DNA from 2 places in the Ahrensia sp. 13_GOM-1096m genome. Region 1 is predicted to be linked to the other one. Evidence: predicted binding sites of a transcription regulator. Region 1 holds the regulator's gene; the other holds the start of a gene.
What was found. The regulator LexA, encoded in region 1, represses DNA repair genes until DNA is damaged. The targets are predictions, from matches to a motif close to TGTTCNNNNTGTGTTCNG.
Positions count from the first base shown of each region.

Region 2: a site for LexA is predicted at 2,199-2,216, ahead of N530_RS0108790 (YifB family Mg chelatase-like AAA ATPase). Genes of this name have one in related genera too.

Region 1 covers NZ_JIAX01000009.1:53,630-62,964, reverse strand. Annotated here, with positions in the region: gene gltX (glutamate--tRNA ligase) at 1-816, opposite strand, end outside; gene N530_RS17395 (ComEC/Rec2 family competence protein) at 998-3,382, shown strand; gene lexA (transcriptional repressor LexA) at 3,383-4,102, opposite strand; gene N530_RS0104145 (LacI family DNA-binding transcriptional regulator) at 4,259-5,299, opposite strand; gene iolG (inositol 2-dehydrogenase) at 5,472-6,464, shown strand; gene N530_RS0104135 (sugar ABC transporter substrate-binding protein) at 6,585-7,508, shown strand; gene N530_RS0104130 (ABC transporter permease) at 7,565-8,671, shown strand; gene N530_RS0104125 (ATP-binding cassette domain-containing protein) at 8,673-9,335, shown strand, end outside.
Region 2 covers NZ_JIAX01000011.1:193,045-202,379, reverse strand. Annotated here, with positions in the region: gene N530_RS0108795 (LysE family translocator) at 1-538, shown strand, start outside; gene N530_RS0108790 (YifB family Mg chelatase-like AAA ATPase) at 551-2,083, opposite strand; gene gshB (glutathione synthase) at 2,296-3,234, opposite strand; gene N530_RS0108780 (YraN family protein) at 3,341-3,712, opposite strand; gene rsmI (16S rRNA (cytidine(1402)-2'-O)-methyltransferase) at 3,702-4,592, opposite strand; gene hemW (radical SAM family heme chaperone HemW) at 4,592-5,770, opposite strand; gene rdgB (RdgB/HAM1 family non-canonical purine NTP pyrophosphatase) at 5,757-6,407, opposite strand; gene rph (ribonuclease PH) at 6,407-7,132, opposite strand; gene hrcA (heat-inducible transcriptional repressor HrcA) at 7,270-8,343, shown strand; gene grpE (nucleotide exchange factor GrpE) at 8,431-9,165, shown strand; gene N530_RS0108745 (trimeric intracellular cation channel family protein) at 9,169-9,335, shown strand, end outside.

The sequences.
Region 1 (9,335 bases):
CCAACCCAAACGCGCAAGATAATTACGCAAAGCCACTGGCAAGAAGCCCATCGCACGGTAAGCTTCCGCACCAAGAGCGCCGTGGCGTTTGGATAATTTTGCACCATCAGGACCGTGAATAAGCGGAATATGAGCCATTTTTGGGATAGGCCATCCAAGCGCATCATAGATAATTTGCTGACGTGCGGCATTGGTCAAATGGTCATCACCGCGAATAATATCTGTAACGCCCATATCATGGTCATCAACCACAACAGCGAGCATATAAGTAGGTGTGCCGTCGGAGCGCAGGATTACCAGATCATCAAGATCAGCATTGGGAAAACGCACATCACCTTGAACAGCATCTGCAACAAGCGTTTCACCTGTTTGCGGCGCTTTGATACGAATTGAAGGTTTAACGCCTTCTGGCGCTTCGCTCGGATCACGATCACGCCAACGACCATCATAGCGCGGCGGCTTTTTCGCTGCGCGTTGTTCTTCGCGCATTTGGGTCAATTCTTCAGGCGTTGCATAGCAATAATAGGCTTTACCATCGGCAACCAATTGCTCTGCGATCTCGCGGTGGCGATCAGCACGGTCAAATTGAGAAATTACATCGCCGTCCCAATCAAGACCCAGCCAGGTCAAACCATCTTTAATGGCTTCGACGGCTTCATCCGTAGAGCGTGCGCGGTCGGTATCCTCAATACGCAGCAACATTTTGCCGCCGGTATGTTTTGCATAAAGCCAGTTAAAAAGCGCTGTCCGCGCCCCGCCAATGTGCAGAAAACCAGTTGGCGAAGGGGCAAAGCGGGTCACAACACCTGCTGTCATAGAACGTCTCCAAATTTGGGTGAGCGCAGCATATGCGCTTTGATGTGTGTGATGTAGCACAGCCGCCTTGTCGTGCAAGCGTGGGCGACAATATCTGGATAAATTTGCGTTTTATCCTAAACTGACGCTAGGTTACGGCCCGCGGCTATAATTTGGGGTGGCCGGTGCAGGATGATGCGCCATGCGTGGGGATTTAAAACAAGATAAATCGCTCGAGCCAGATGAACGCTGGTTGTTAAAGCTTGATGATTTCACGCCTTTAGACATTCCTTTGCATTCCGATATTATAACGCTTGAAGACAATGTTGTTGTAGAGAAAACGCCAAGTGCGAAAAAGCTTCAAAAGCAGAACATACAATATGGCGCTCTATCGCTTCGCCAAAGGTTGCATGAATGGCTTGATGCGCAGCTTCAGATAGAAATCGGGCAGGGCACAGCATTTCTATTCATTCCTGTCACCATGATTATTGGCGTGACAATCTATATGGCGCTGCCGGTTGAACCTGCCGTTCACAACATACCCGCCGCGCTATTTGTTTTTGCCGCTTTGCGAATTGCGCTGCGCCATGCGCCAATCTTAATGCGTTTTGCCATGAATGCCGCGCTTATCATTTTATGCGCAATGGGTTTGATGCAGTTGCGAACGCATGTGCTGGCAACGCCTATGCTGGGTTCAGAAGTTTCAACGCGTATTACAGGTCAAATCAGGGCAATTGAAAACCGGCCCAACGGATCGGTGCGTTACACAATTGATTTGACCAAAACAGAGCGGCCAAAGCTGCGCTACGCACCAGAGCGCATACGTCTAACCGCAAGAAAACCGCTCCAAAAAGCGCAAATCGGAGAAGGAATTCATGGATATGCGCGCCTGCGCCCGCCATCCGGTGCCGTCAGACCTCAGGGCTATGATTTTGCGTATTACAATTATTTTAGCGGCATTGGCGCCAATGGTTTCTTTTTAGGACAGCCCAAAACAAACGATCTGGGCGCGCAATATACCAAAAACACTCCCATATTGTTGGTTGAGCGTGCCCGTTACTGGTTGGCGAACAGAATAAGGGGCGACAATAAAAGTGCGGTGAGTGCCGTTTCTGCTGCGCTCATCACAGGCGATAAAGCTGCAATTCCTGAAGAGACGAATGAAGTGTTGCGCATATCAGGCTTGGCGCACATTCTTTCCATCTCTGGCCTGCATATGGCTTTGGTTGCAGGCACCGTGATGTTTGCTTTGCGCGCGGCTTTCGCAGTTTCTCCCAATTGGTCAGCAAGCCGGCCAACCAAGAAATACGCAGCAATTGCCGGTTTTAGCGCAATTATTATCTATCTGTTTCTGGCCGGTGCAAGCGTCGCCACGCAGCGATCTTTTATCATGCTGGCTGTGATGTTGGGCGCACTATTGTCTGACAGGTCGGCCCTCACAATGCGCAATCTGGCAATTGCCGCAATCATTGTGATTCTTATCGCGCCGGAAGCTGTGCTGGGGCCAAGCTTTCAGATGTCATTTGCAGCAACATTGGCTTTGATAGGCGTTTATGCCTGGTGGACAAGCCACCGAGCAGGCAGGGAATTTGTTGAGAGCCAAAGCGTGGCCGCAAACATAACGCGTACATCAGCAGGATTTTTAACGGGTTTATCTGTGACATCTATGGTTGCAGGCACTGCGACGGGGATATTTGCAGCATATCATTTTCAGCGCATTGCCATGCTTGGATTGCTGGGAAACCTATTGGCCATGCCGATTGTGTCTTTAATCACAATGCCGCTTGCCATTATTGCCACATTGCTCATTCCATTTGGGCTGGATGGTTATGTTTATAGGGCGATGAACTGGTCTGTAAAAATTGTCATCGAAATCGCCCAAATAGTCTCCGACATCACACCGGATGGTTCTACCGGCGCATTGTCGCCAGCAGCTCTCATTTGGTTGAGCGCGACAATTCTGATTATCTGTTTGTTGCGTTCGCAGCTTCGATATTTGGGGCTATTGTGCCTGATACCGGCCTATATGGCACAATCAACGCTTGAAATACCGCAGCTGATTATTTCTGAGGACGCAAAACAAGTTGCAATCATTGATGAAGAAGGCGGAGCGTTAAAGGTAAACCGTAAACGCCCCAGCGCATTTATTATAGAGCAATGGCAAGCCGCCTATAAAGCAAAAACACTAAAACTGCCGGATAAAGGCGAAGGCAGCTTTATGTGCCAAAGCAAGCAAAGATGCGATTATGAAGGGCAGGTCAATGGCCACGGCTACACTGTAACCTATCTCACTGAGGCACCGAATAAGGCGCAATGGGCATCGGTCTGCAGGCAAGAGGGCATTATAATCGCCGCATTCGCACCCTTTACAGCGACATGTAAAAACCAGCAGAGTATTATCATCACAGCACAGCAATTAGCACTCAACGGCAGTGCCGAGATATATATCCTTAAACCCCATGAAACGGATAATAATAAGCTGCGATATCAAACGGTCTTTGCACAAGGAGATGCGGCGCGTCCTTGGCAGTCACACCGCAAATATTCACGTTCAGCCCGAAATCTCGGGCCTTATCAACGCGATTAATCAGTAATTACGTACCAAACCAACCAAGCGGCCTTGAACCTGAACACGGTCCGGCCCAAAAATACGTGTTTCATAGGCAGGGTTGGCAGCTTCCAAGGCAATGGATGCACCTTTGCGGCGGAAGCGCTTCAACGTTGCTTCTTCATCATCAACCAGAGCCACAACAATATCGCCCATATTGGCAACATCAGTGCGGCGAATAATGACTGTATCACCATCCAGAATACCGGCATTGATCATGGAATCGCCTTCCACCTCAAGCGCGTAATGCTCGCCCTTGCCAATCATATCCGGTGGCATCTGAATAGAACGTGTTTGGTGCTGAATAGCAGAAATGGGAACACCAGCAGCAATTTTACCCATCATAGGGATGCCGACACTATCATCATTGCTGGCACCATTAAAATGCGCTGGCGATGATTTGACTGGGGTCGGGGCCTTGCCTTTACTGCCTTCAATAACGCTGGGTGAAAATGCTTGGCGTGCGCCATTACCGGGCATCATAGCATCTGGCAGTTTTATAACTTCCAATGCACGGGCACGGTTGGGCAGGCGGCGAATAAAACCGCGTTCCTCAAGAGCCGTAATCAAGCGGTGAATACCGGATTTTGATGCCAGATCCAACGCCTCCTTCATCTCATCAAAGGAAGGCGGAACACCGGTCTCCTTCAGTCGTTCATTAATGAAGACGAGAAGATCAAGTTGCTTACGTGTCAGCATGGCGGTTTCCAGAATCAATAAAACAAATCAAGAACATCTATACGTGTTCTATTTGTGTTCTGCAACCAGTAAGATTTAGTTGAGGCTCATTTGATGACAGGGCAAGTCCTGTGAAAGGAACAATATCTTTTTAAAATCATACATTTGTGAAACTGATTACGCACTTTCGCGCACAACCAAACGCCCCATAAAAGTTTTATCGAGCTGAGAATTTTCTGAACTCTCCAAAACATCAACGAGATAGTTGGCCATATCCATCAATGGTTGGCGGTACGTTGTGAGACGGTAATTCGGGCTCTCGCATTGAGGCACATCATCAAAACCAATCACAGCAATATCATCGGGAACCCGAAGTCCTAAGCGGTGCCGAATGGCATCAATAGCACCAAGGGCAAGCGCATCGTTTTCGCACACAATGATATCGGGCCGTTCATTTTCCGGCTTGTTAGATAATGTTTCAGAGATGATATCAGCGGCAAGGATAGAGTCATATGCAGGAACAGCAACACTATCGCAGGTGACGCCAAACTCTTTGGCCCAAAAATCCAAAAAAGTTTCTTTTCGAGATAGATGTGCAGAGTTCGTGCGAGGACCTGCGAGATAGAAGGGCGTCTTATAGCCTCGATCACGGACATATTCAGCAATTTCTAGCGTGGCCGCGCGGTCATCGACCGATATTGAGATCGTGTCTTTGTTTTCAGAAGAGCGCGCAAAGATAATGAGTTTTTTGAAATGCTGCGCTTTGTGAGCCGCCTCTAAAACCTCGTCATCAAACTGGATACCGATAAGGATCGTTGCATCGACGCGGCGGCGGCGCGCATTCATAAGTGCGGGCTCTGCATCATCTCGGTCCAAGGTGTTAACCAGCATCATATCCCAGCCACGGCCGCGCAACACACGGGTGAGGCGCTCAAGCATGACCAATTTATGTGGGTTTGCAAAATCATCAATTAGGATTGCGACAAGATTGGAATGATCGGACGCAAGCGAAGCAGCTCTAAGGTCTGGAACGTAGCCTAATGTCTCGGCAGCTAAGAGAACCTTCGCTCGTGCTGCCGCTGATATTGAAGCATCTTTTTTAAAAGCGCGATTCACGGTCCACCGTGACACACCAGCGGCGGTCGCAACATCATCAGCGGTAACATACCCAGTCGAAGGCGACGATTTCAAACCAATAACTCCATTTTCCGATTTCATGTGTCTACGTCGAAATGACCATTTTTCATAGTGTTTTCATAATTATAGCAACGCTACCAATTCAAGCTACCACAGTATTTTGCACACGTGTGCAAAAATATCTTGCACACGTGTGCAAAATGCTTATAGATTTAACTAAGGCGGCATAACAGCTGCAAAATGGGAGGTTTGAATGCTTAAGGTCGGTTTACTTGGAGCTGGACGAATTGGTCAGGTTCACGCAGTCAATATCACGGGAAACGCGCGTTCAACTTTAGTTGCGGTTGCCGATGTGAACCAGCAGGCTGCCGAAAAACTAGCGGCCGATCATCAATGTGAAGCGCGCTCTGTCGAATCAATTTTGGCTGATCCTGCCATTGATGCTGTCCTTATTGCATCTTCTACCGACACACATTCCGATCTGATTGAGGCGGCCACGGCTGCTGGAAAAGCGGTTTTGTGTGAAAAACCTGTCGATCTGTCTTTGCAACGTGCAAAGGCCTGCCTTTCAGCCGTATCTGCCACCGGCAAGCCGGTTATGATTGGCTTTAACAGGCGCTTTGATCCCAATTTTGCAGCTGTGCGCAAGGCTTTTTCGTCAGGCGAAATAGGCAAGGCAGAATTACTGTCTGTCACCTCGTTTGATCCAGCACCGCCGCCTGTATCATACATTAAAGTATCGGGCGGTCTGTTTCGCGACATGATGATTCATGATTTCGATATGGCTAATTTCTTGATGGGCAAGCGCCCTACAACAATTCGTGCCGTTGGCAGTTCAATTGTCGATCCTGAAATTGGTAAAGCTGGAGACGTTGATACAGCCGTGGTTACCATGACCTATGATGATGGCCGTATCGCAGTGATTAAAAACAGTCGCCGTGCAACCTTTGGTTATGATCAACGCGTCGAGCTTCTGGGCTCTGAAGGGCTGCTTCAAGTTCAAAACATGCTTGAAAACACAATGGTGAAATCAACTGCCGCCGGCGTTGTTTCAGCCAAACCGACATATTTTTTCTTAGAACGATACATGCCCGCTTATATCGCCGAATGGGAGGCGTTTGTTTGCGCTGTTCTTGATGGCGCGGACATTCCTGTGACGCTGGAGGACGGTGTTGCCGCATTGGCAATGGCCGAAGCTGCAACAGAGAGTTTCAAGTCAGGCTCGGCCGTTGAGGTGAGCTACTAACACAGATTTGCGTGAGGCGCTGATTGCGCCAGCCGCATCAATGATCGGGTGATTTGAATCGCCTGATATCGGAGAGGTGACTGATTTTAGTCATCCTACAATCCCTTGGGAGGAAAACACATGAATAAACTTTTAGCATCCGTTGCTGTTGCTGCGACTTTAGCAGTTGCTGCCCCTGCAATGGCTACTGACATCATCGTCGTTACCCACGGTCAAGCAAACGATCCTTTTTGGTCGGTTGTAAAAAACGGCGTTAACAAAGCTGGCGAAGACACAGGCGTCAACGTTCAGTATCGCGCGCCTGAGACATTCGATATGGTCTCAATGGGACAGCTCATTGATGCAGCCGTAAACCAAGAGCCAGATGGTCTTGTGGTTTCTATTCCTGACGCCGATGCACTTGCACCAGCTATCCAACGCGCTGTTGCAGCAGGCATTCCGGTCATCTCCATGAACTCTGGTTCTGAAGTCGCTGCAAGCCTTGGCATTTTGCTGCATGTCGGCCAATCAGAATTTGACGCAGGCAAAGCTGCAGGTGTGAAACTTGCCGCTATGGGCGGTACAAAAGGTATCTGCGTAAACCAAGAAGTTGGTAATGTTGCGCTTGATTTGCGCTGTGATGGGTTTGCTGAAGGCTTTGGTAAAGAAGTCAAAGTTATTCCAACACAAACAGATCCAGCAGAAGTTGAATCTAAGGTTCGCGCTGCGCTCGAATCAGATCCTGATGTTGATACGGTTCTTGGACTAGGCGCCTCGCTCGTTGGCGAGCCTGCTGTTGCTGCAGCCCAAGCTTTGGGCCGTGATGATGTGCTGATCGCAACGTTCGATCTTTCCGCTGGTTTCCTTAAATATGTCTCAGAAGGCAAAGCAGCTTTCGCGATCGACCAACAGCAATTCTTGCAAGGTTATCTACCTGTCGCTTTCTTGGCGCTCAACGCTGAATACGGCTTGATGCCTGGCGGCAACGTACCTTCTGGCCCAAATCTTGTGACCCAAGAAGCAGCCGGCAAAGTGATCGAATTGTCTGCACAAGGCATTCGCTAAAACACTTACTAGGCCATGCATGAGCATGGCCTAGCTTGCAACTCTGGGAGGTGAATATGGACAGTAATGCTGCAAATACAACGGATGAACGGGTCAAAACTGAGTCTTTTGTGACAAAATTTATGAAACGTCCTGAGCTTGGTGCCATGGGCGGTGTCATTCTCGTGACTATCTTCTTTTATATGACCGCTGATAGCGCGATGTTCACGTTATCGGGCACCATGAATTTCATGACACCGGCAGCCCAACTGGGTATTCTGGGTATTGCGGCGGCTATGCTGATGATCGGCGGCGAATTTGACCTTTCGATCGGTTCCATGATTGCTTTTGCCGGTATGATTTTTGGCGTCCTGACCGTTAACTTCGGCCTACCTTTGATATTGGCTATCCCGCTAACGCTTGGAGCAGCTGCATCGGTCGGAGCTGTAAACGGAACAATCGTTATCCGTACAGGATTACCATCATTCATTGTTACGCTTGCTGGTCTATTTATCCTTCGCGGCGTCTCTCTTGTTGGCCTAAAATTCTTTTCGGGCGGCTCCACACAGTTGCGCGGTGTGCGCGATGCTGTTGAAGGTGATCCTTTACTTGAGATTTTCTCTGGCGATGCCTTTGAAGGCATTTTCAGCTACCTCGCAAGCAAAGGTTATATTGAAACCTTCCAGAACGGCGCAGCAAAAATTCCAGGTATTCCTGTTGAAATCCTATGGTTTATCCTTCTTGCAATTGTCGCAACTTACGTGCTGCTTCGCACCCCAGCGGGCAACTGGATATTCGCAACAGGTGGTGATTCCAATGCGGCATCCAACTCTGGTGTTCCTGTCAAAAAAGTGAAAATCTCACTCTTTATGTTGACCGCAATGGCCGCTGCTCTTGTCGCAATCATCACCGTTATTGATGCAGGTTCTACCGATGCTCGCCGCGGTTTCATGAAAGAATTTGAAGCAATCATTACCGCAGTTATTGGTGGTTGTTTGCTGACAGGTGGATATGGCTCGGCCATTGGTGCCTTCTTCGGCGCGATCATTTTCGGCATGGTAACGATTGGTCTAACTTACACCGATTTCGACCAAGACTGGTTCCAAGTGTTCTTAGGCGGCATGCTTTTACTCGCCGTGGTGTTCAACAACGTTATCCGCAAACGCGTGACAGGGGAGCACTAATATGACCAATACGATCATTCATATGGAAGGCATCAAGAAGCATTTTGGCAATGTTATTGCACTCAATGGCGTAACCTTTGATGTAAGTTCTGGCGAATGCCACTGTCTTTTAGGCGATAATGGCGCGGGCAAATCTACCTTCATTAAAACCATGTCGGGCGTTCATAAGCCCACCGAAGGAACGATAACATTTGAAGGCAAACCACTCTCCTTCGGCTCGCCGCGCGATGCAATGGAGGCTGGAATTGCCACAGTGTTTCAAGATTTGGCAATGATCCCGCTAATGAGCGTGACCCGAAACTTCTTTATGGGGCGTGAGCCAACCAAGGGTAGAGGTCTTTTAAAACGGTTCGATGTGGATGCGGCCAATGAGATCTGCATGGAAGAGATGCGCAAAATGGGCATCAACCTGCGTGCACCAGATCAAGCTGTTGGCACGCTTTCAGGCGGCGAACGTCAAACGGTTGCGATTGCGCGTGCCGTATATTTCGGGGCGAAAGTCTTGATCTTAGACGAGCCAACCTCTGCGCTTGGCGTGCGCCAAACGTCGAACGTGCTCTCAACGATTGACCGCGTTCGTGGTCAAGGCATTGGCGTGGTCTTCATTTCGCACAATGTGCGGCATGCCATGGCTGTTGGGGACCGTTTCACCGTTCTCAACCGT
Region 2 (9,335 bases), on a different contig from region 1:
GGTTGCACGTGCTCTGGGCTCTGGATTTCGGCCAACCCTACCCATGTTATTTGGCCTTGTGCTGGGCGATGTGACTTATCTGGCAGCAGCTGTGCTCGGATTGGCTTATATCGCCGCGACATTTGGATGGGTTATCGTCGCGCTCAAATATGCTGGCGCTGCCTATTTGCTCTATATGGCTTGGGGGTTTTGGCGCGAAGGCATTACAGTGGAAAAAATATCTGCCAAAAAAGCTGGCGGTTCATGGTCAAGCTTTTTGGCAGGTTTGCTTGTAACTTTGGGCAACCCAAAGACAATTATTTTCTATCTTGCTCTGCTCCCAAACCTACTTGATCTAACAACGATCACACCAACGGACTTTTCAATTCTAGTGGTGCTAACTTTCGGTGTGTTGATGGTTGCTCTGCTGCCTTATATCGCGGCGGCGGGCAAAGCACGCAAGTTGCTACAAACACCAAAGGCGCTCAATCGGCTTAACCGTTTTGCCGCAATGTGTTTGGCGGGTGCAGCCACCGCAATTGCAGTGCGCAGTAGCTAATCTATTTTTATATTATGCGGCAATTGATAATTGATCGCCAGCAATTCGGTAAGATATCGCTTCTGCAATGTGAATACGGCCAACATAATCCTTGTCGTCAAGATCAGCCAATGTGCGCGCAACCTTCAATATCCGGTGGTACGCACGTGCAGAAAACTTCATCTTGTCTGCGGCATCTGCAAGTAACTGCATGCCGCCCTCATCTGTTTGGGCAACATCTTCAATCAGCGCCGTTGGGCAATGAGCATTCATGTTAATTTCATGCTCACCCAAACTGCTATATCGCTCAAATTGCCGAGCACGGGCGCGGGCAACGCGCTGTGCAACCGACGCACTTGCTTCACCGGGCTTTGCGCGAATTAACTCGCCGGGCGATACGCTCGGCACTTCAACACGCAAATCAATGCGGTCCATCAAGGGACCAGAAATACGCGCTTGATAATCTGTCTTGCAGCGCGCACCACGTGCGCAGCTATGGCCTGGTTCACCTGCCATACCGCACCTGCATGGGTTCATCGCCGCAATCAGCTGTATGCGTGCGGGATATGTTACGCGGTGGTTCGCACGCGCAATCATACATTCTCCGGTCTCTAAAGGCTGGCGCAAACTATCCAAAACTTGCGGCGTGAATTCAGGAAACTCATCGAGAAAAAGAACGCCATTGTGCGCTAAAGAAACTTCACCGGGACGGGCTTTAAACCCGCCGCCAACCATGGCCGCCATGGATGCGGAATGATGCGGCGCTCTAAAAGGCCGCCTATCTGATAATTCACCGCCTGCAAGCTCGCCAGCAATGGACGCAACCATAGACACATCAAGCAATTCTCGCGGACTAAGCGGCGGCAAAATAGATGCCAAACGCTGTGCCAGCATGGACTTGCCAGAACCGGGTGGACCCACAAGAAGCATATTGTGACCGCCAGCAGCGGCGACTTCCAATGCGCGTTTTGCCGTTTCTTGACCCTTAATATCGGCAAGATCAGGCAATGTTGATTTTGCTATGCGTGTAACGGGCTGAGGGCGCGATAAAACCTGCGTGCCTCTAAAATGATTGGCAAGACCGATTAAACTTACCGGCGCTAGAATAGACATATCGCTATCTGCCCAAGCAGCCTCAGAGCCGCAATCATAGGGACAGATCAAGCCTTTTCCCACGCTATTTGCAGCAATAGCAGCTGGCAACACACCAGCCACCGCGGTAATCGTACCATCAAGGGAAAGTTCGCCTAAAACACTATAACTGGCTAAGGCATCGGACGGGATCGCACCCAATGCTGCCATTAGCCCTAGTGCAATTGGCAAATCAAAATGGCTTCCTTCTTTGGGTAAATCTGCCGGCGCAAGATTTATCGTTACTTTTTTGGGCGGCATAGAAAGACCAGATGCATGGAGTGCCGCCTGCACCCGCTCGCGGCTTTCTGCCACCGCTTTGTCAGGTAGGCCGACAATATGCATACTCATCTTGCCAGGTGCGACCATAACCTGAACATCAACTGGCACTGCATCAATGCCTTGAAATGCGACCGTCGAAACTCGTGAAACCATTTCGGCCCCCAGAATATCGGCGCAATAAAAATTAGAATATATGCGCCATCCCACCAACCTACCTTGCATAGGTTGCGCTACGGCACTTATAAACGCACACTCTGAAAAACATTGCAAGAACATTGCAAGAACAAATTAGTGCGTAGGTTGCAATTCAGTTGTATGTGGTTGTGCTATGAGAACAAACAGTGCCCAAAAAATCAGGCTCTCTGTTAGAGTTTGGCTTCAATTGCATCCCAGAACAAAGCCGCAATATCTGCGCCACCAAACTTTTTCACTTCGCGCACACCGGTTGGCGATGTCACATTGATCTCTGTCATCAAACCACCAATCACATCGATGCCCACCAGCGTTAGTCCGCGCTTTTCAAGCTCCGGCCCAATACGCGCACAAATTTCCAACTCGCGCTCTGTCATTGTGGTTTCAACCGCCTGTCCACCGACATGCATGTTGGAGCGTGTATCGCTTTCAGCAGGAACGCGGTTAATCGCACCCACCGGCTTGCCATCAATCAACAAAATACGTTTGTCGCCAGCGCGCACATCTTTCAAATAGCGCTGGGCAATAATGGGTTCGCGTGTCAATTGCGAAAACATTTCCATCAAGGATGTCAGATTGCGGTCGCCTTCACGCAAATGGAACACACCAGCGCCACCATTGCCGTAAAGCGGTTTTAAAATAATATCGCCGTGCTTTTCACGAAATGCGCGGATTTCATCTAAATCCAACGTCACGATAGTTTCTGGCATGAGATCGCCATATTCCATCACAAATATTTTCTCAGGCGCATTGCGCACAGAACGCGGATTATTCACCACCAATGTGTCAGGGTGAACCATTTCCAACATATGTGTTGTTGTGATGTAATTCATGTCAAATGGCGGGTCTTGTCGCAGCAACACCACGTCCATATCGCGCAGACTTGTGCGTACTTTATCGCCAAGTGTGAAATGGTCGCCCTCGACATCACGGACTTCTAATTTTTCCATCGCAGCGGTTACATCTGTTCCGCTCATTGTCAGGCGGTCAGGCGTATAATGATAAAGCTCATGGCCGCGCGCCTGAGCCTCAAGGGCCAAAGCGAAGCTTGTATCGCCAGCAATTGAGATATTTGCGATATGATCCATTTGGATTGCGATTTTCAGCGCCATGTCTTTATTCCTATAATCAGTTTTTTTCTAAGTGCGCTCTGCAACACGAAATTACAATCCTTGAGCTATTACGTTTTAGTGAGCGTCTTTATTCAAGTTACATATTTCACGGCATATAGATGGCAGGAATATGAATGGGCCAACGCCTTGGCAGGCAAGCAATTAAATCGTAACGGATCGACAATGAAGCGTAATTTTTCTGCTTTATGAGCCATTCATCGCCTGCTGCTGCAATCCGGCGCAGCGCCGTCTGTGTTACGGCATCCATAGCCTGTTCAACATTATCACGCGCTTTAACTTCCACCATTAAAATCAATTTACCGCGGCGCGCAATAATATCAACTTCACCTGATTTTGTTTTGAAACGTTTGGCAACGATACGAAAGCCTTTAAGCCGCAAACATTGCGCCGCCAGCCACTCTCCGCGGTGGCCTTTGCGGTAGGCGCGACGTCTATTGCTTGCGCCCTCAGCCATCATTATCCTTGAAGTTTAAAAGCCGCGCATAAAGATCAGACTTTTGCAGACCTGTCATTTTTGCCGCTTCTTTTGCCGCTTTGGATGCAGACATTTCTTGCAATAAGGATTTTAAGATCGCATCTACATCTTCGTCAGAGGTTGGTGAGTCTGCTGTTTGCGATGGAGAAATAAGGATAACGATCTCACCCTTAATTGTTTCGCCTTCGAAATGCTCTGACATTTCACTGGCTTTCATCGTCAAAACAGTTTCAAAGCGCTTGGTTAGTTCGCGCCCGACACAGATCATTCTGTCTTGCCCCATTACATCGCTGATCGCCTTTAGTGAGCTGGCTAAACGTGTTGGCGCTTCAAACGCAATCAATGTGGATTGAACATGTGACAAGGTTTCAAGAAAATTGCGGCGCGTGCCGTCCTTGTTTGGCAGAAACCCGACAAACCTGAAATCATCGGACGGCAATCCGGAAGCTGCCAAACCAGCCAGAACGGCCGATGCACCCGGAATAGGGATAACGCGAAAGCCCGCTTCACGCGCTTCTAGCCCCAATCGGTAGCCTGGATCAGAAACAAGCGGCGTGCCCGCATCGGAGACCAATGCCACCGATCTTCCAGCGCTGAGCTGTTCGATCAGCTTAGGGCCAACTTTCTGCGCATTGTGCTCATGATAAGCATAAGGCTTTTGCGCGATGCCGTAACGATCGAGCAATCGCCGCGTGATTCGCGTGTCTTCACAAGCCAGCACATCGCACGCCGCGAGCGTTTCCAACCCGCGAATTGTCATGTCGCCTAAATTACCAATCGGTGTGGAAACCAGATAAAGCGCAGGCTCTAACGGAGGCGCGCTGATTTCGTGACCTGAAATTATGTAAGAATGATCGCCCATTAACTTGCCAAACTCGCAACAACACTGTTGAGCACCATGCGTCCAGATTGCGTTGCCCGCAAGCGCGTGTTGGACACAGGCTCAATCAAACCATCCATTGCCAGATTATTGAGTGTTTCTTGATTAAATTCCCGACCGCTCAGTTCTTCAAATCGAACAACGTCCAAACCTTCAACAAGGCGCAGCCCCATGAGTAGCAATTCATCGCCCTGTTGTTGCCGATCCAGCTTTTCACGCTCAACAATCGCATGGCCGTTCTCACGGGTCTTCTCCAACCAGCGCTCAGGCATGCGCTCGGTAATCGTCACATTTTTAAAGCCATCATCTGCCGTAAACCGGCCATGTGCACCCGGACCAATGCCAACATAATCACCATAACGCCAATAGGTCAGGTTATGACGCGATTCTGCGCCCGGCACGGCATAGTTTGACACTTCGTAATTGGGCAAGCCTGCATCGCGCGTAACGCGCTCTGTGACATCATAAAGATCAGCGGCCAAATCATCAGAGGGAATGATTAGTTTTCCTGCACGGTGAAGCGCTTGAAACGGCGTATCGTCTTCAATTGTCAATTGGTACAATGACAAATGATCCGCCGCATAGGAAATAGCTTGTTTTAGCTCGGCTTCCCAAGCTTCCAATGTCTGTTTTGGCCGTGCATAAATTAAATCAAAAGACAGGCGCGGGAAAATATCCCGTGCCAAGCCAATGGCTATTTTTGCTTCTTCAACATTGTGCAAACGCCCCAAAAACTGCAAATCAGCATCATTGAGCGATTGTACGCCCAGCGAAACACGGTTGATGCCTGCGAGCCGATAGCTACGAAACCGATCTGCTTCGACCGATGAAGGGTTGGCCTCCATCGTAATCTCAATGCCGTCAGGCAGGCCCCAATATTTTGCAATACCGTCCAGTAAAGCCTCAACCGTTTGAGGCTCCATAAGCGAAGGCGTTCCGCCGCCAATAAACACGCTAGTAACGTTGCGCGAGCCAGTTTCATCGCGCATGGCAGCCATTTCACTTAAAAAACCCGTCACATATTCACGCTGATCGACGGGCTTATGACGCACATGGCTATTAAAATCACAGTAAGGACATTTGGCCGCGCAGAACGGCCAATGCAAATAAACGCCGAAACCCGGCGTTCCGTCATCACCATTGATGTTATTCAACACCAAGGGCTTCTCTAGCAAATATCTGGAATGCGCGTGCACGATGCGACAAGGCATCTGGCTGGCCGGGCTTCCAGCCGTGCTTTTCCTGCGATGTCATTTCGCCAAATGTGCGTTCATGGCCTTCAGGCACAAAAACAGGATCATAACCAAACCCGATATCACCGCGCGGTGGCCAGACAAGATGCCCCTGTGCAACACCTTTATAGAACTCACAGTGCCCATCGGGCCAAGCAAGACAAAGCGTTGCATTAAAAGAGCCAGTTCTTTGGTCTGGCGTATTTGCGCCCTTAGCTTGAAGCTTTTCTTCGACATTACGCATGGCCATTGCAAAATCGCGTGTGCCATCGGGTAGTTCGGCCCAATCGGCTGTATAAACGCCCGGATCACCATCCAGCGCATCAACACATAGGCCGCTATCATCAGACAAAGCCGGAAGGCCTGTCGCCTCCATGGCTGCAATCGCCTTCAGGCGTGCATTATGCTCAAAGGTTGTTCCGTCTTCATCTGGTTCAGGTAGACCCAATTCACCCGCAGATGTGACTTCGAAGCCAAAAGGTTCGATCAACTCACGAATTTCTTTCAACTTGCCGGCATTATGCGTGGCAATGACAAGCTTACCTTTTTCCAGACGACGGCTCATTATTCGATTCCTAAAACCTGTTTCTGCATGGCAACCAATTGTTGGATTGCGTTATCTGCGTGATTGTAAAGCTTATCGAACTCTTCGCGGCTAAAGGGAGCGCCCTCTGCCGTTCCTTGAATTTCAACAATGCCGCCAGAACCGGTCATCACGAAATTTGCATCTGTTTCAGCATTTGAATCTTCCGCATAATCCAAATCAGTGACGGCTTCGCCCTCATAGATACCGCATGAAATCGCTGCGATATGATCTTTAATAACGCGGGTTTTCGAGGCCATTTGGCGCGAATGCATCCAATCAAGACAATCATAAAGCGCTACAAAGCCGCCCGTGATTGCCGCTGTGCGCGTGCCACCATCTGCTTGAATAACATCGCAGTCGATTGTGATTTGGCGCTCACCAAGCGCTTCAAGGTCAACAATTGCGCGCATAGAGCGGCCAATCAGGCGCTGGATTTCCTGTGTGCGGCCGCCCTGTTTTCCAGACGCTGCCTCACGGCGCATCCGGTCACCTGTGGCGCGTGGCAACATACCATATTCCGCTGTCACCCAGCCTTTGCCCGTATTGCGCATCCATCCAGGAACGCGCTCTTCCAAGCTGGCCGTACAAAGAACGTGCGTATCGCCAAACTTTACAAGGCAAGACCCTTCGGCATGTTTAGAGAAACCGCGCTCAAAGCTGATTTCGCGCATTTGTTCTGGCGTTCTTCCGGAAGGGCGTTTCATGGTGAACCTCTTTTATAATTAGCTATGTTGGTGGCTTCTAATGCAAACATAACAACAATCATAGGGCCGCAAACCCTTTTACTTGGCGCAATGTAGGCTCTATATAGAGGTTACCACTTGATCGATAAAAGAGAACCATGCCGAACCGCCCACAGGACTTAATTGACAATCTTGATGATCGCTCGCGCGATATATTTAAGCGCATTGTTGAAAGCTATTTGGAAGCGGGTGAACCGCTGGGCTCTCGAAACTTGTCAAAACTCCTGCCTAACAGCCTTTCTCCGGCTTCTGTGCGTAATGTGATGAGTGACCTCGAACAACTGGGTCTTATATATTCTCCGCATATTTCCGCAGGACGCCTGCCAACTGAGCAAGGACTTCGGTTTTTTGTTGATGCCTTTATGGAAAACGGCACAGCATCGGAAAATGAGCGGAGGCTCATTGAAAAGCAGCTTCAAGGCGATATTCCCGATCAGGCAACAGATGCGCTCTTAACCGGTGCAAGCACCATGCTTTCGCATATTTCCAAGGGTGCGGGGCTCGTTGTTGCGGCTAAACGTGAAGAGGCGATGAAACACATTGAATTTGTGCGCCTTGAAGAAACCAAAGCGCTGGCCGTTATCGTCTGGGATTCTGGCGAGGTTGAAAACCGTGTGCTTGAGATACCGCGCGGCGTCATGGCATCGCAATTGGCCGAAGCTGCCAATTTTCTTAATCATCATGTGCGCGGGCAAACGCTCAAGCAAGCAAAACAGCAAATTGATTTGCGCCGCGATGACACGCGCAAAGAACTTGATACGCTGAGCGCTGATCTTGTTGAACGCGGGCTGGCCATTTGGGCAGGCGACAACAAAGGCGCACCATCGCAACTGATCGTGCGCGGCCGCTCCAATCTTCTCGAAAATCTTGAAGATGCTGCCGATGTTGAGCGCGTCAAACTCTTGCTTGATGATCTTGAGCGCAAAGAAGAGATTATCCATTTACTTGAAATGGCGGAAACTGGATCTGGCGTGCGCATTTTTATTGGTTCTGAGAATCGCTTGTTTTCGCTGTCCGGCTCGTCATTGGTGGTGGCCCCTTACCGCGACTCAAATCACAAAGTTATCGGCGCGCTGGGCGTTATTGGCCCGACACGGCTAAACTATGCCCGTATCGTGCCAATGGTGGATTATACAGCCCAACTGATTTCCAAAATGATCGAACGACAATGATTCTTGTGTTCGGGCTTGATTTTTAGTTCCACAGCCTCGATATGCACTGACGCATAAACTTATACTTATTTCCAATGGATACTGACCATGGCCGACGAAACAAACACGCCAGATGGCATGAGCCCAAGCGCCCGCGAACGTCTACGCAAGGCAGCTGACGAGCTTTTGAAAGCCGACCGCAAGGCAAACCGACGCGCTGCAGCAGGTAATGCTGACGATTATGCAGAGCTTGATCCAAACGAGTTCGATGATGAAGGCAACTGGATCGGCGAAGATCCGGATATGGATGCAACGCCGCAAATCGATCCGGTTGAAGCGCTGACAACGGAAAATGCAGATTTAAAAGATCGCATGCTACGTCTTGCTGCGGATATGGAAAACCTGCGTAACCGCACAAAGCGTGAAGTTGCGGATGCAAAATCTTTTGCCGTTGCAAATTTTGCCCGTGATATGCTTGCTGTTTCTGACAATTTGCGCCGCGCGATTGAAGCTGTAACCGAAGAAAAACGCGAAAGCGGTTCTGATGAGTTTAAAAGCCTCTTGGAAGGTGTTGAACTGACCGAGAAATCCATGCTTGGCACGATGGAACGTCACGGTGTGAAAAAGCTTGACCCAGAAGGTCAAAAATTTGACCCGAACTTCCACCAAGCGATGTTTGAAGTGCCGAACCCTGAAGTACCGAACAACACTGTGGTTCAAGTCGTTCAATCAGGCTACCAAATTGGTGAGCGCGTCTTGCGTCCAGCAATGGTTGGTGTTGCAAAGGGCGGCCCTAAGGCTCCCCCTGCCGATGCACCTGCTGAAGATCAAAGCGACAGCTAGTCGTTGGAAATCTTACCGTTTCTTGATTATGCCGGTGTTGCTGTTTTCGCAGCCACCGGCGCTCTTGCTGCATCCCGCAAACAGGTCGATATAATCGGCTTTTTATTCTTTGCCTCAATTACAGGCATTGGCGGCGGCACGTTGCGCGATTTGGTTCTTGGCCAAGCGCC